Cereibacter sphaeroides 2.4.1: one gene and its partners. The main gene of each other region encodes a partner of the protein of the gene in region 3 in a complex. Links are inferred from orthologs where the notes say so. Each region holds a gene or a part of one and is shown on either strand. Other genes may lie near its edges.

What was found. Proteins that work in one complex are often made in the same cells at the same time.
Region 1: the proteins of accD (region 3) and accC are in contact, whole or in part, in a solved structure (PDB 8UXZ), measured with the Escherichia coli proteins. The link is inferred for Cereibacter sphaeroides 2.4.1 from one-to-one orthologs.
Region 2: the proteins of accD (region 3) and accB are in contact, whole or in part, in a solved structure (PDB 8UXZ), measured with the Escherichia coli proteins. The link is inferred for Cereibacter sphaeroides 2.4.1 from one-to-one orthologs.

Annotation. Positions count from the first base shown.
Region 1 is NC_007493.2:1,907,222-1,910,019, forward strand. It holds accC (acetyl-CoA carboxylase biotin carboxylase subunit), read left to right. Parts: upstream 1-625; coding sequence 626-1,972; downstream 1,973-2,798. Other genes in the region: accB (acetyl-CoA carboxylase biotin carboxyl carrier protein), read left to right, coding at 124-618; aat (leucyl/phenylalanyl-tRNA--protein transferase), read left to right, coding at 1,992-2,636; RSP_RS09215 (DUF2155 domain-containing protein), read right to left, coding at 2,585-2,798. UniProt on the Escherichia coli protein: This protein is a component of the acetyl coenzyme A carboxylase complex; first, biotin carboxylase catalyzes the carboxylation of the carrier protein and then the transcarboxylase transfers the carboxyl group to form malonyl-CoA.
Region 2 is NC_007493.2:1,906,293-1,909,091, reverse strand. It holds accB (acetyl-CoA carboxylase biotin carboxyl carrier protein), read right to left. Parts: upstream 1,748-2,799; coding sequence 1,253-1,747; downstream 1-1,252. Other genes in the region: RSP_RS09195 (NAD(P)-dependent oxidoreductase), read left to right, coding at 2,025-2,799; accC (acetyl-CoA carboxylase biotin carboxylase subunit), read right to left, coding at 1-1,245. UniProt on the Escherichia coli protein: This protein is a component of the acetyl coenzyme A carboxylase complex; first, biotin carboxylase catalyzes the carboxylation of the carrier protein and then the transcarboxylase transfers the carboxyl group to form malonyl-CoA.
Region 3 is NC_007493.2:2,674,167-2,680,237, forward strand. The notes cover bases 3,192-6,071. They hold accD (acetyl-CoA carboxylase, carboxyltransferase subunit beta), read left to right. Parts: upstream 3,192-4,094; coding sequence 4,095-5,048; downstream 5,049-6,071. Other genes in these bases: RSP_RS13005 (hypothetical protein), read right to left, coding at 3,205-3,729; RSP_RS13015 (bifunctional folylpolyglutamate synthase/dihydrofolate synthase), read left to right, coding at 5,045-6,071. Also shown: RSP_RS12980 (competence/damage-inducible protein A), read left to right, coding at 1-8; RSP_RS12985 (GNAT family N-acetyltransferase), read left to right, coding at 12-722; RSP_RS12990 (OmpA family protein), read left to right, coding at 719-1,651; RSP_RS12995 (LysR family transcriptional regulator), read right to left, coding at 1,674-2,579; RSP_RS13000 (hypothetical protein), read left to right, coding at 2,908-3,048.

The sequences.
Region 1 (2,798 bases), 770 kb from region 3 along the record:
GTTCTCGCGACGAACTGGCGCTTTTCTCCACCGCGCCCTTTGCGTATAAGCCCTGCAATCCGAGCGCCGGGCCGGGCCCCGCGGCCCCTCCCCAACCGGCAGAAAAGCCAACCCGAGGACGTCATGAGCAAGAACAACACCGAGGCCGATGTCGCCTTCATCCAGGCCCTTGCCGAACTGCTGAACAGCAACGAGCTCACGGAACTTTCGGTCAAACGGGAATATGGCGAGGACGACAGCCTCGAGGTCCGCGTGGTCAAGCAGGCCAACATCGTGACGACCCAGGTTGCGGCGCCGATGATGGCCGCCGCCCCCGCGGCGATGCCGGCGGTCGGCGGTGCCCCCGCCGCCGCTCCGGCCGCGGTCGAGGATCCGGCCCAGCATCCGGGCGCCGTCACCTCGCCCATGGTGGGCACCGTCTATATCGCCCCCGAGCCGGGCGCCTCGCCCTTCGTCACCGTGGGCGCCACCGTGACCGAGGGGCAGACGCTCCTCATCATCGAGGCGATGAAGACCATGAACCACATCCCCGCCCCGCGCGCGGGCACGGTGAAGCGGGTCCTCGTCTCGGACGGCACGGCGGTCGAATACGGCGCGCCCCTCATGATCATCGAGTGAGGCGCCGATGTTCGAAAAGATCCTGATCGCCAACCGCGGCGAGATCGCCTTGCGCGTGATCCGCGCCTGCCAGGAGATGGGGATCAAGTCGGTCGCCGTCCATTCGACCGCGGACGCCGATGCCATGCATGTCCGCATGGCCGATGAGAGCGTCTGCATCGGCCCGGCCTCCTCGACCGACAGCTATCTCAACAAGGCCTCGATCATCTCGGCCTGCGAGATCACCGGGGCCGAGGCCGTCCATCCGGGTTACGGCTTCCTCTCCGAGAACGCGGCCTTCGCCCAGGCGCTGCAGGACCACGGGATCGAGTTCATCGGCCCGACCGCGGACCATATCCGCATCATGGGCGACAAGATCACCGCCAAGGACACGATGAAGGCTCTGGGCGTGCCCTGCGTGCCCGGCTCCGACGGCGGCGTGCCCGACTACGAGACGGCCATCGCCACGGCCAGAGACATCGGCTTCCCGGTCATCATCAAGGCCACGGCGGGCGGCGGCGGGCGCGGCATGAAGGTCGCGCGGAACGAGCAGGAACTCGAGATCGCCTTCCGCACCGCGCGTTCGGAAGCCAAGGCCGCCTTCGGCAACGACGAAGTCTATATGGAGAAATATCTCCAGAAGCCGCGGCACATCGAGATCCAGGTGTTCGGCGACGGCAAGGGCCGCGCGGTCCATCTGGGCGAGCGTGACTGCTCGCTGCAGCGGCGGCACCAGAAGGTGTTCGAGGAAGCCCCGGGTCCGGTCATCACCCCCGAGATGCGTGCGGAGATCGGCAGGATCTGCGCCGACGCGGTGGCGCGGATCAACTACATCGGCGCGGGCACGATCGAATTCCTCTACGAGGACGGCCAGTTCTACTTCATCGAGATGAACACCCGCCTGCAGGTGGAGCATCCGGTGACCGAGGCGATCTTCGGCGTCGATCTCGTGCGCGAGCAGATCCGGGTCGCGGCGGGCCTGCCGATGAGCTTCAATCAGGATGCGCTGGAGATCAACGGCCACGCCATCGAGGTGCGGATCAACGCCGAGAAGCTGCCGAACTTTTCGCCCTGCCCCGGCAAGGTGCGGGTCTTCCACGCGCCGGGCGGCCTCGGGGTGCGGATGGATTCGGCCCTCTATGGCGGCTATTCCATCCCGCCCTATTACGACAGCCTGATCGGCAAGCTGATCGTGCACGGCCGCGACCGGCCCGAGGCGCTGGCGCGCCTGCACCGCGCCCTGGGCGAGCTGATCGTGGACGGGATCGACACGACGGTGCCGCTGTTCCACGCGCTTCTGGCCGAGCCCGACATCCAGAATGGCGACTACAATATCCACTGGCTGGAAAAATGGCTCGCCGCCCAGTTCGGCTGACACATCCCGCGGGCGGCGCATGAAGCCGCCCGCGCTGACGCCCCGCCTGCTCCTGCGGGCCTATGCGCTCGGCATCTTCCCGATGGCCGAATCCCGCGACGATCCCGAGATCCACTGGATCGACCCGCGGCACCGCGGCATCTTCCCGCTCGATGGGTTCCACATCTCGCGCAGCCTCGCCCGCCGCATCCGCCGGATGGACTGGCGCGTGAGCGTGGATGAGGATTTCGCCGCCACCGTCGAGGCCTGCGCGGACCGCGAGGAGACCTGGATCAACCCCACCATCTTCCGCCTCTATGTCGAGCTCCATGCGCTCGGACACGCCCATTCGCTCGAGGTGCGCGAGGGCGAGACGCTGGTGGGCGGCGTCTACGGGGTGACGCTGGGCCGGGCCTTCTTCGGCGAGAGCATGTTCTCGCACCGCACCGATGCCTCGAAGGTGGCGCTGGCCTTCCTGATCGACCGGCTGCGGGCGGGCGGCTTCACGCTCTTCGACACGCAGTTCCTGACGCCGCACCTCGCCTCGCTGGGGGCCATCGAGATCCGGCGCTCGGACTATCACCAGAGGCTCACCGAGGCGCTCGAGGGCAACGCGAGCTTCACCCCCGAGGGCTACTGGGCCGATCCCGCCTCAGTGGTGCAGCGCAACAGCCAGACATCGTAGCGCGGATGGTCGAGCGCCGAGAGCGCCGGGCTCGAGGCGATCATCCAGCCGTCGAACACGGGCTCGGCTGCGCGCGAATCGCGGATCGTCAGATGGGCATAGGCATCCGAGGCCGGGTCTCCGGCCGGGAAGCGGCATTCGTCGAGTTCGATGGTCAGATGG
Region 2 (2,799 bases), 770 kb from region 3 along the record:
CGTGTCGATCCCGTCCACGATCAGCTCGCCCAGGGCGCGGTGCAGGCGCGCCAGCGCCTCGGGCCGGTCGCGGCCGTGCACGATCAGCTTGCCGATCAGGCTGTCGTAATAGGGCGGGATGGAATAGCCGCCATAGAGGGCCGAATCCATCCGCACCCCGAGGCCGCCCGGCGCGTGGAAGACCCGCACCTTGCCGGGGCAGGGCGAAAAGTTCGGCAGCTTCTCGGCGTTGATCCGCACCTCGATGGCGTGGCCGTTGATCTCCAGCGCATCCTGATTGAAGCTCATCGGCAGGCCCGCCGCGACCCGGATCTGCTCGCGCACGAGATCGACGCCGAAGATCGCCTCGGTCACCGGATGCTCCACCTGCAGGCGGGTGTTCATCTCGATGAAGTAGAACTGGCCGTCCTCGTAGAGGAATTCGATCGTGCCCGCGCCGATGTAGTTGATCCGCGCCACCGCGTCGGCGCAGATCCTGCCGATCTCCGCACGCATCTCGGGGGTGATGACCGGACCCGGGGCTTCCTCGAACACCTTCTGGTGCCGCCGCTGCAGCGAGCAGTCACGCTCGCCCAGATGGACCGCGCGGCCCTTGCCGTCGCCGAACACCTGGATCTCGATGTGCCGCGGCTTCTGGAGATATTTCTCCATATAGACTTCGTCGTTGCCGAAGGCGGCCTTGGCTTCCGAACGCGCGGTGCGGAAGGCGATCTCGAGTTCCTGCTCGTTCCGCGCGACCTTCATGCCGCGCCCGCCGCCGCCCGCCGTGGCCTTGATGATGACCGGGAAGCCGATGTCTCTGGCCGTGGCGATGGCCGTCTCGTAGTCGGGCACGCCGCCGTCGGAGCCGGGCACGCAGGGCACGCCCAGAGCCTTCATCGTGTCCTTGGCGGTGATCTTGTCGCCCATGATGCGGATATGGTCCGCGGTCGGGCCGATGAACTCGATCCCGTGGTCCTGCAGCGCCTGGGCGAAGGCCGCGTTCTCGGAGAGGAAGCCGTAACCCGGATGGACGGCCTCGGCCCCGGTGATCTCGCAGGCCGAGATGATCGAGGCCTTGTTGAGATAGCTGTCGGTCGAGGAGGCCGGGCCGATGCAGACGCTCTCATCGGCCATGCGGACATGCATGGCATCGGCGTCCGCGGTCGAATGGACGGCGACCGACTTGATCCCCATCTCCTGGCAGGCGCGGATCACGCGCAAGGCGATCTCGCCGCGGTTGGCGATCAGGATCTTTTCGAACATCGGCGCCTCACTCGATGATCATGAGGGGCGCGCCGTATTCGACCGCCGTGCCGTCCGAGACGAGGACCCGCTTCACCGTGCCCGCGCGCGGGGCGGGGATGTGGTTCATGGTCTTCATCGCCTCGATGATGAGGAGCGTCTGCCCCTCGGTCACGGTGGCGCCCACGGTGACGAAGGGCGAGGCGCCCGGCTCGGGGGCGATATAGACGGTGCCCACCATGGGCGAGGTGACGGCGCCCGGATGCTGGGCCGGATCCTCGACCGCGGCCGGAGCGGCGGCGGGGGCACCGCCGACCGCCGGCATCGCCGCGGGGGCGGCGGCCATCATCGGCGCCGCAACCTGGGTCGTCACGATGTTGGCCTGCTTGACCACGCGGACCTCGAGGCTGTCGTCCTCGCCATATTCCCGTTTGACCGAAAGTTCCGTGAGCTCGTTGCTGTTCAGCAGTTCGGCAAGGGCCTGGATGAAGGCGACATCGGCCTCGGTGTTGTTCTTGCTCATGACGTCCTCGGGTTGGCTTTTCTGCCGGTTGGGGAGGGGCCGCGGGGCCCGGCCCGGCGCTCGGATTGCAGGGCTTATACGCAAAGGGCGCGGTGGAGAAAAGCGCCAGTTCGTCGCGAGAACATCCGGCTCTGCCACTTTTTCAGGCGAAAGCGGCGCTTGTCCGCGCAGGTGGCGGCGCCCGCCTCCCTCCCGATTATTTATCGTTTGGTAAAAAAACGCACCCGTGTCAGCCTGACCCTATAAACAACAGCCCAGGGAGGGCCTGATCTTGTCCATGAGCCAGCTTGCGCCCGGCGTGGTGCCGGGGCGTCTGCCAGCGGATGCCTATGCGCGCAACTTCTCCGATGTGGAGCCGCCGCTCGACGGCCACGAGGCGAAGGTGGCGGCGGACCGCTGCTACTTCTGCCACGACGCGCCGTGCGTCACCGCCTGTCCGACGGCGATCGACATTCCGCTCTTCATCCGCCAGATCGCGACCGGCACGCCCGAGGCGGCCGCGCGCACCATCTTCAACCAGAACATCCTCGGCGGCATGTGCGCGCGGGTCTGCCCCACCGAGCAGCTCTGCGAGGAGGTCTGCGTGCGCGAGACGGCCGAGGGCAAGCCGGTCGAGATCGCGCGGCTGCAGCGCCACGCGACCGACACGCTCATGGCGCGCAACGTCCATCCGTTCGAGCGCGCCGAGCCAACGGGCAAGCGGGTGGCCGTGGTGGGGGCGGGGCCCGCGGGCCTGTCGGCCGCGCACCGTCTGGCCATGCTGGGCCACGAGGTCACGATCTTCGACGCCCGGCCGAAGCCCGGCGGGCTCAACGAGTACGGCATCGCAAGCTACAAGACGCCGGACAACTTCGCGCAGGCCGAGGTCGACTGGCTTCTGATGATCGGCGGGATCACGCTGAAGACCGGGCAGGCGCTCGGCCGCGATATCACCCTCGAGGGGCTGCGGGCCGAGTTCGACGCGGTCTTCCTCGGCATGGGGCTGTCAGGGGTGAACGCCCTGCGCGCCGAGGGCGAGGATCGCGAGCATGTCCACCCGGCGGTGGACTTCA
Region 3 (6,071 bases):
CGCGCTAGAGCATGACCCCAGAGGACATCTACGCCACCGTCGAGGCCACCTGGCCCGCGGCGCGGCTGGAGCGCTCGGGCCCCTGGACGATCCGAGAGGGTCGGGGCGGCGGCAAGCGCGTTTCTGCCGCAACCGCCGCGGAGGGCTGGACGGAGGCGGATCTGCCCGCCGCCGAAGCCGCGATGGAGGCCCTCGGGCAGGAGCCGCTCTTCATGATCCGCGCGGGGGACGAGCCGCTCGACGCGGCGCTTGCCGCGCGCGGCTACCGGATCGTCGATCCCGTCACCGCCTATGCCTGCCCGGTGGGGCGGCTCTCGGCCGAGCCGCCGGCGCAGATGGCGGCCTTTCCGCACTGGCCGCCGCTCGGCATCGTCCGCGATCTCTGGACCGAGAGCGGCATCGGCCCCGAACGCGTCGCGGTGATGGAGCGGGTGGCGGGGCCGAAATGCTGCCTGCTCGGGCGGCAGAACGACCGACCCTCGGGCGCGGCCTTCGTGGGGCTGGCGGGCCCGTTCGCCATGCTCCACGCGCTCGAGGTCACGCCCGCGCTGCGCAGGCTCGGCTCGGCGCAGGCGATGATCCGCCGCGGCGCCTGCTGGGCCGAGGCCGCGGGCGCCCATTGGTTCTCGCTCGTCGTCACCACCGCCAATGCGCCGGCCCGCGCGCTCTACGAGGCGCTCGGGATGGAAGAGGTGGGCCACTACCACTACCGGCTGAAATGATCCGGCAGCTCCTTCTCGCCGCCCTCATCCTCTGCCCGGGAGCCGCCGCCGCGCTCGAGCTCGGCGCGCCCTGGACGCGCGTCGAACGGCAGGAGGAGGACTCTGCCAGCTACCGGCTGCCGACGGGCCCCTGGACCGAGGCGGGCCTGCCCATGCGCCCGATCGAGGGCCGGATCGTCCGCAGCGTCTGGCAGCGCGATCTGGCCGAGACCTCGACGCTCGACCTTCTGGCACCCCTCCGCGCGGCGCTGGAGGCAGAGGGCTTCCGCCCGCTCTTTGAATGCGAGACGCGCGGCTGCGGCGGCTTCGACTTCCGCTATGCGACGGATGTGCTGCCCGAGCCGGAGATGCATGTGGATCTGGGCGACTTCCGCTTCTTCGCGGCGATCCGCGAGGGGGCCGAAGGTGCCGAGGCCGTGAGCCTCCTGATCAGCCGGTCGGATGCGACGGGCTTCGTGCAGGTGATCGAGGCCCTGCCCCGCACCGCCACGCCCCCGGCCCCCGTCGCCGTGCCGGACGAGCCTGTCGCGGCGGAGGCCCCCGCTCCTGCCGCCGGCACCCTCATCCTGCGGCTCGAGGAGACGGGGGCCGCGGTGCTCGAGGGACTGGTCTTCGGCAGCGGCTCGGCCGAGCTCGAGGACCGCGCCTATCCCGCGCTCGCGGATCTGGCGCAATGGCTGAAAGAGGATCCGGCCCGGCGCGTGGTGATCGTGGGCCATACCGACGCGTCGGGCGGGCTCGAGGGCAATGTGACGCTGAGCCGGGCCCGGGCCGTTTCGGTGCGCGAGCGGTTGATCGCGCGGCACGGGGTCGATGGGGCGCAGGTGACGGCGGACGGCGTGGGCTATCTCGCTCCGCGCGCCACGAACCGCACCGAAGAGGGCCGCGCCCGCAACCGCCGGGTCGAAGTCATGCTGCTCGCCGGCTGAGAGCGCCCGGAAAGGCCACGCCTCAATTCCCGATCGGCCCCTTTTCCAGAAAGCGGCGCACGAGGAAGTCGATGAAGGCGCGCACCTTGGGCTGGGTGAACCGGCCCGCGGGATAGATGGCATGGATGCCCAGCGTCTCGACCGGCAGGTCCGGCAGCACCTCCTCGACCAGCCCCGCACGCATGGCCTCCGCGAAGAGGAACTCGGGCAGATGGGCGATGCCCAGCCCCGAGACCGCCGCCTTGAGCAGCGAATGGCCGTCGTTCACGGTCAGAAAGCCCGGCGCCCGCACCTGCCGCGGCTCGCCCGAGGGTGACAGGAGCCGCCAGACGTTTCCGTGCGCCTGCGTCGAATGATAGAGCAGCCTGTGATCGGTGAGGTCGTCGATCTTCATCGGCCGCCCGTGCCGCTGGAGATAGCCCGGAGACGCGATCATCCGCCGGGTGGTCTCGGTCAGCTTGCGTGCGCGCAGGCTCGAATCCTCGAGATCGCCCACGCGGATCGCCATGTCGAACCCTTCCGAGATCAGCTCGACGCTGCGGTTGTTCAGCACCATGGTCACGGTGATGTCGGGATAGTCGAGCAGGAACTCCGCGAGGATCGGCGCCAGCAGGGCCACGCCGAAATCCGTCGCGACCGAGAGGCGCAGGTGTCCCGACGGCGCGGTCTGCATCGAGGTCACCAGCGCATCCGCCTCGCCCGCGTCGGTCAGCACCCGCCGCGCCCGGTCGTAATAGGCGAGCCCGATCTCCGTGGGCGAGACCCGGCGGGTGGTGCGGTTGAGAAGCCGCGCCCCCAGCCGCGCCTCGAGCGCCGAGACATGTTTCGAGACGGCGGACTTGGAGATCCCCATCTTCCGGGCCGCATCGGTGAAGCCGCCCTGATCCACCACCATGGCGAAGGCTTCCATTTCCGTCAGTCGATCCATGGCGGCTCCCGTGCACTGTCCGGACCCTGCCCTCATGGGTGGCAAATCGGGCAGGATTGCGGAAAGCAACAGGCAAGTCCGGGATTTATGGCCGGAAAGCCCGGGGCAGGCATCGGGGTGAGTCGCCGTGCCGGGACAGGGGCCTGCGCCCTCGCGCCGCAGCTTCGACGGCGCGCCGGACAGAATGTCACCTCCCCAAGCGCCAAGACGCAACAAAATTGCGTCATCGCGTCGCGCTGCGTTGCAGCGACGGCATGGGTGGCATGCGCCTTTTGGGAGAAGTCATCAGAATTGAGGGGTTTATATCGGGGGGCAAAGGAGAACGACCATGATACACGATCCCCGCCCGATGACCGCCGCTCAGGCCGCCGAAACCGTGCCGGCCTATTTCACGCCCGAGCGGAACACCCGTCAGCTTCGCAATCTGAGCGCGCTGGAGCAGATGTACGGCTACTACAACCGCGATTGATCCTTCGCTGCCACGACGGCGGGCACAGGGCCCGTCGTCCCGGCAGAGCCCCAGGTGCGGTCTGAGGCAGACCCCTCCCGACGCCCGGCTCCCCTCTTTTCCCCTCTCTCCACGACGCGCCCGAGACCGCGGTCTCCCAGTGGGCCTGCCGCGGCCCTAGCGGTTCGCCGCTTCCATTGCATCGACGAAGCTCACCATCAGGCGCTTTCCGTTCTCGCGCCCGAGCGGGGCTTTCCCCGTGCCCGAGGCCGTCAACGTCACCATCCGCCCGTTCAGCGTGAGCACCGCGCGCCAGCTCTCCGGCGGCGCCCCGCGGCTCCGGTCCCGGATCCGGATCAGGAAGGCCTTCCCCCGCCCCAGCGCCTCGAGAACCTGCACGCTATCGGCACGACCCGAGGCGCTCAGAGCCTTCCGCCCCGCCGCCGACTGGAAATAGGCCGCCAGATCCTGCCCCCGCCGCGCCACGTCGATGCCCGAGCCGGGCACGCCGACCGTCGCGGTCAGAACCGCAGGCGGGCGATCGGTCACGCCTGCACAGCGACCCATCAGCACGAGGCCCGGCCCGGTCCCGGGCTCGCGGACGATGCAGTAGCCGGCGGGCGCCGCGACGCGCACGCCCTCCGCCACGGCAGGCAGGGCCGGAAAGAGGGCGAGGAGGCCTGCGAGGAGAAGATGCCTCATGCGTCTCCTCCGAAGCAGGCGCCGCAGTCTCGGGCGCGGGGATGGGGCGCGAGGAAGGGCTGTCTCATGGCAGGTCTCCGGTCGGTGGGCACGGGCATAGCGGCCGCTCCCGCAGCGGGCAAGGCGCGACCTGCCGGTCCACCGGCAGCTTTCGGCGCAGAGCGGCACGCACGGGCCCCGGATCCGCGACACCTTCACGGACGCTGCGCCCACTCACCCCGGATTGCCGTGATCTGTCCCAAGGCGCGTCCGCCGCATGCCCCCTCTCCCCGCGCGCGGGCGTCACAGGGGCAGCCCGCGCGATTGCATTTCCCGCCCCTCCGGACTATCTCGGCACCATCGCCGCGACCGGAAGGCTTGCCCGCATGAACTGGATCTCCAACTACGTCCGCCCGAAGATCAACTCGCTCTTTTCGCGCCGCGAGGTGCCGGAGAACCTCTGGACCAAGTGCCCGGAGTGCGGGACGATGCTCTTCCACCGCGAGCTGGCCGAGAACCTGAACGTCTGCTCCACCTGCGACCACCACATGAACATCAGCCCGCGGGACCGGTTCGCCGCGCTCTTCGACGGCGGGATCTTCACCGAGGTCGAGGTGCCGGTGCCGCTCGCCGACCCGCTCCAGTTCCGCGACCAGAAGCGCTATCCCGACCGGATGAAGGCGGCGCAGAAGACCACGGGCGAGAAGGAAGCCATGCTGGTCGTCGAGGGCGAGATCGCCCGGACGCAGGTGGTGGCCGCGGCCCAGGACTTCAGCTTCATGGCGGGCTCCATGGGCATGTATGTGGGCAATGCCATCATCGCCGCCGCCGAGCGCGCGGTGAAGCTCAAATGCCCGCTCATCCTGTTTGCCGCCGCCGGCGGCGCGCGGATGCAGGAGGGGATCTTGTCGCTCATGCAGATGCCGCGCACGACGGTGGCGGTGCAGATGCTGCGCGAGGCGGGCCTGCCCTACATCTGCATCCTGACCCACCCGACCACGGGCGGCGTCACCGCCTCCTATGCGATGCTGGGCGACGTGCAGATCGCCGAGCCCAATGCGCTGATCTGCTTCGCCGGCCCCCGCGTGATCGAGCAGACGATCCGCGAGAAGCTGCCCGAGGGCTTCCAGCGCGCCGAATATCTGCTCGACCACGGGATGCTCGACCGGGTGACCCACCGCAAGGCGATGCGCGAGGAGCTGGTCACCATCATCCGGATGCTGATGAACCAGCCGCCGGCGATCAAGGGCGACCTGCCTGCGCCCGAGCCGAAGCCGGTGATCGACCTGCCGCCGCCGCCGACGCCGGAGGCGGTGGTCGACGACAAGGCCGCCGAGTGAGCCTGCCCGCCTCCGACCTCATCCTGCAGCGGATGATGTCGCTGCATCCGAAGATCATCGACCTGACGCTCGACCGGGTGCACCGGCTGCTGCAGGCCCTCGGCCATCCCGAGCGGTCGCTGCCGCCGGTGATCCATATCGCGGGCACCAACGGCAAGGGCTCGACCCAGGCGATGATCCGGGCCGGTCTCGAGGCGCAGGGGCTGAAGGTGCACGCCTATACCTCGCCCCATCTGGCCCGCTTCCACGAGCGAATCCGGCTCGCCGGCAGCCTGATCTCCGAGCCCGCGCTGGCCGCCCTCCTCGACGAATGTCTCGCGGCAAACGGTCCCGAGCCCATCACCTTCTTCGAGATCACCACCTGCGCGGCCTTCCTCGCCTTCGCGCGCACGCCCGCCGATTACACGCTCCTCGAGGTGGGCCTCGGCGGCAGGCTCGATGCCACCAACGTGGTCGAGGATCCGCGGCTCACCATCGTGACCCCGGTCTCGATCGACCATCAGCAGTATCTGGGCGAGACCCTGCCCGAGATCGCGGCCGAGAAGGCGGGCATCCTCAAGCGCCGCGTGCCCTGCGTGGTGGGCCCGCAGCAGGCCACGGCGCTCGAGGTCATCGAGGCGCGCGCGGCCCGTCTCGGCGCGCCCCTCCTCGCCCACGGCCAGCAGTGGCAGGTCTGGGAAGAGCGCGGCCGGACGGTATTCCAGGACGAGGCGGGCCTTCTCGATCTGCCGCTCCCGGTCCTGCCCGGGCCGCACCAGATCCAGAATGCCGGCGCGGCCCTGATGGCGCTGCGCCATCTCGGCGCGCCCGAGGCCGCCTGCGAGGCGGCCCTCACCCGCGCCGACTGGCCCGCCCGGATGCAGCGCCTGCGCCAAGGACCGCTTCCCCGGAGCGCGCCGGGGATCGAGCTCTGGCTCGACGGCGGCCACAACCCCGCGGGCGGCGCTGCAGTGGCGGCCACGCTGTCGCGGATGGCGCCGCGGCCCACCCATCTCATCTGCGGGATGCTGAACACCAAGGACG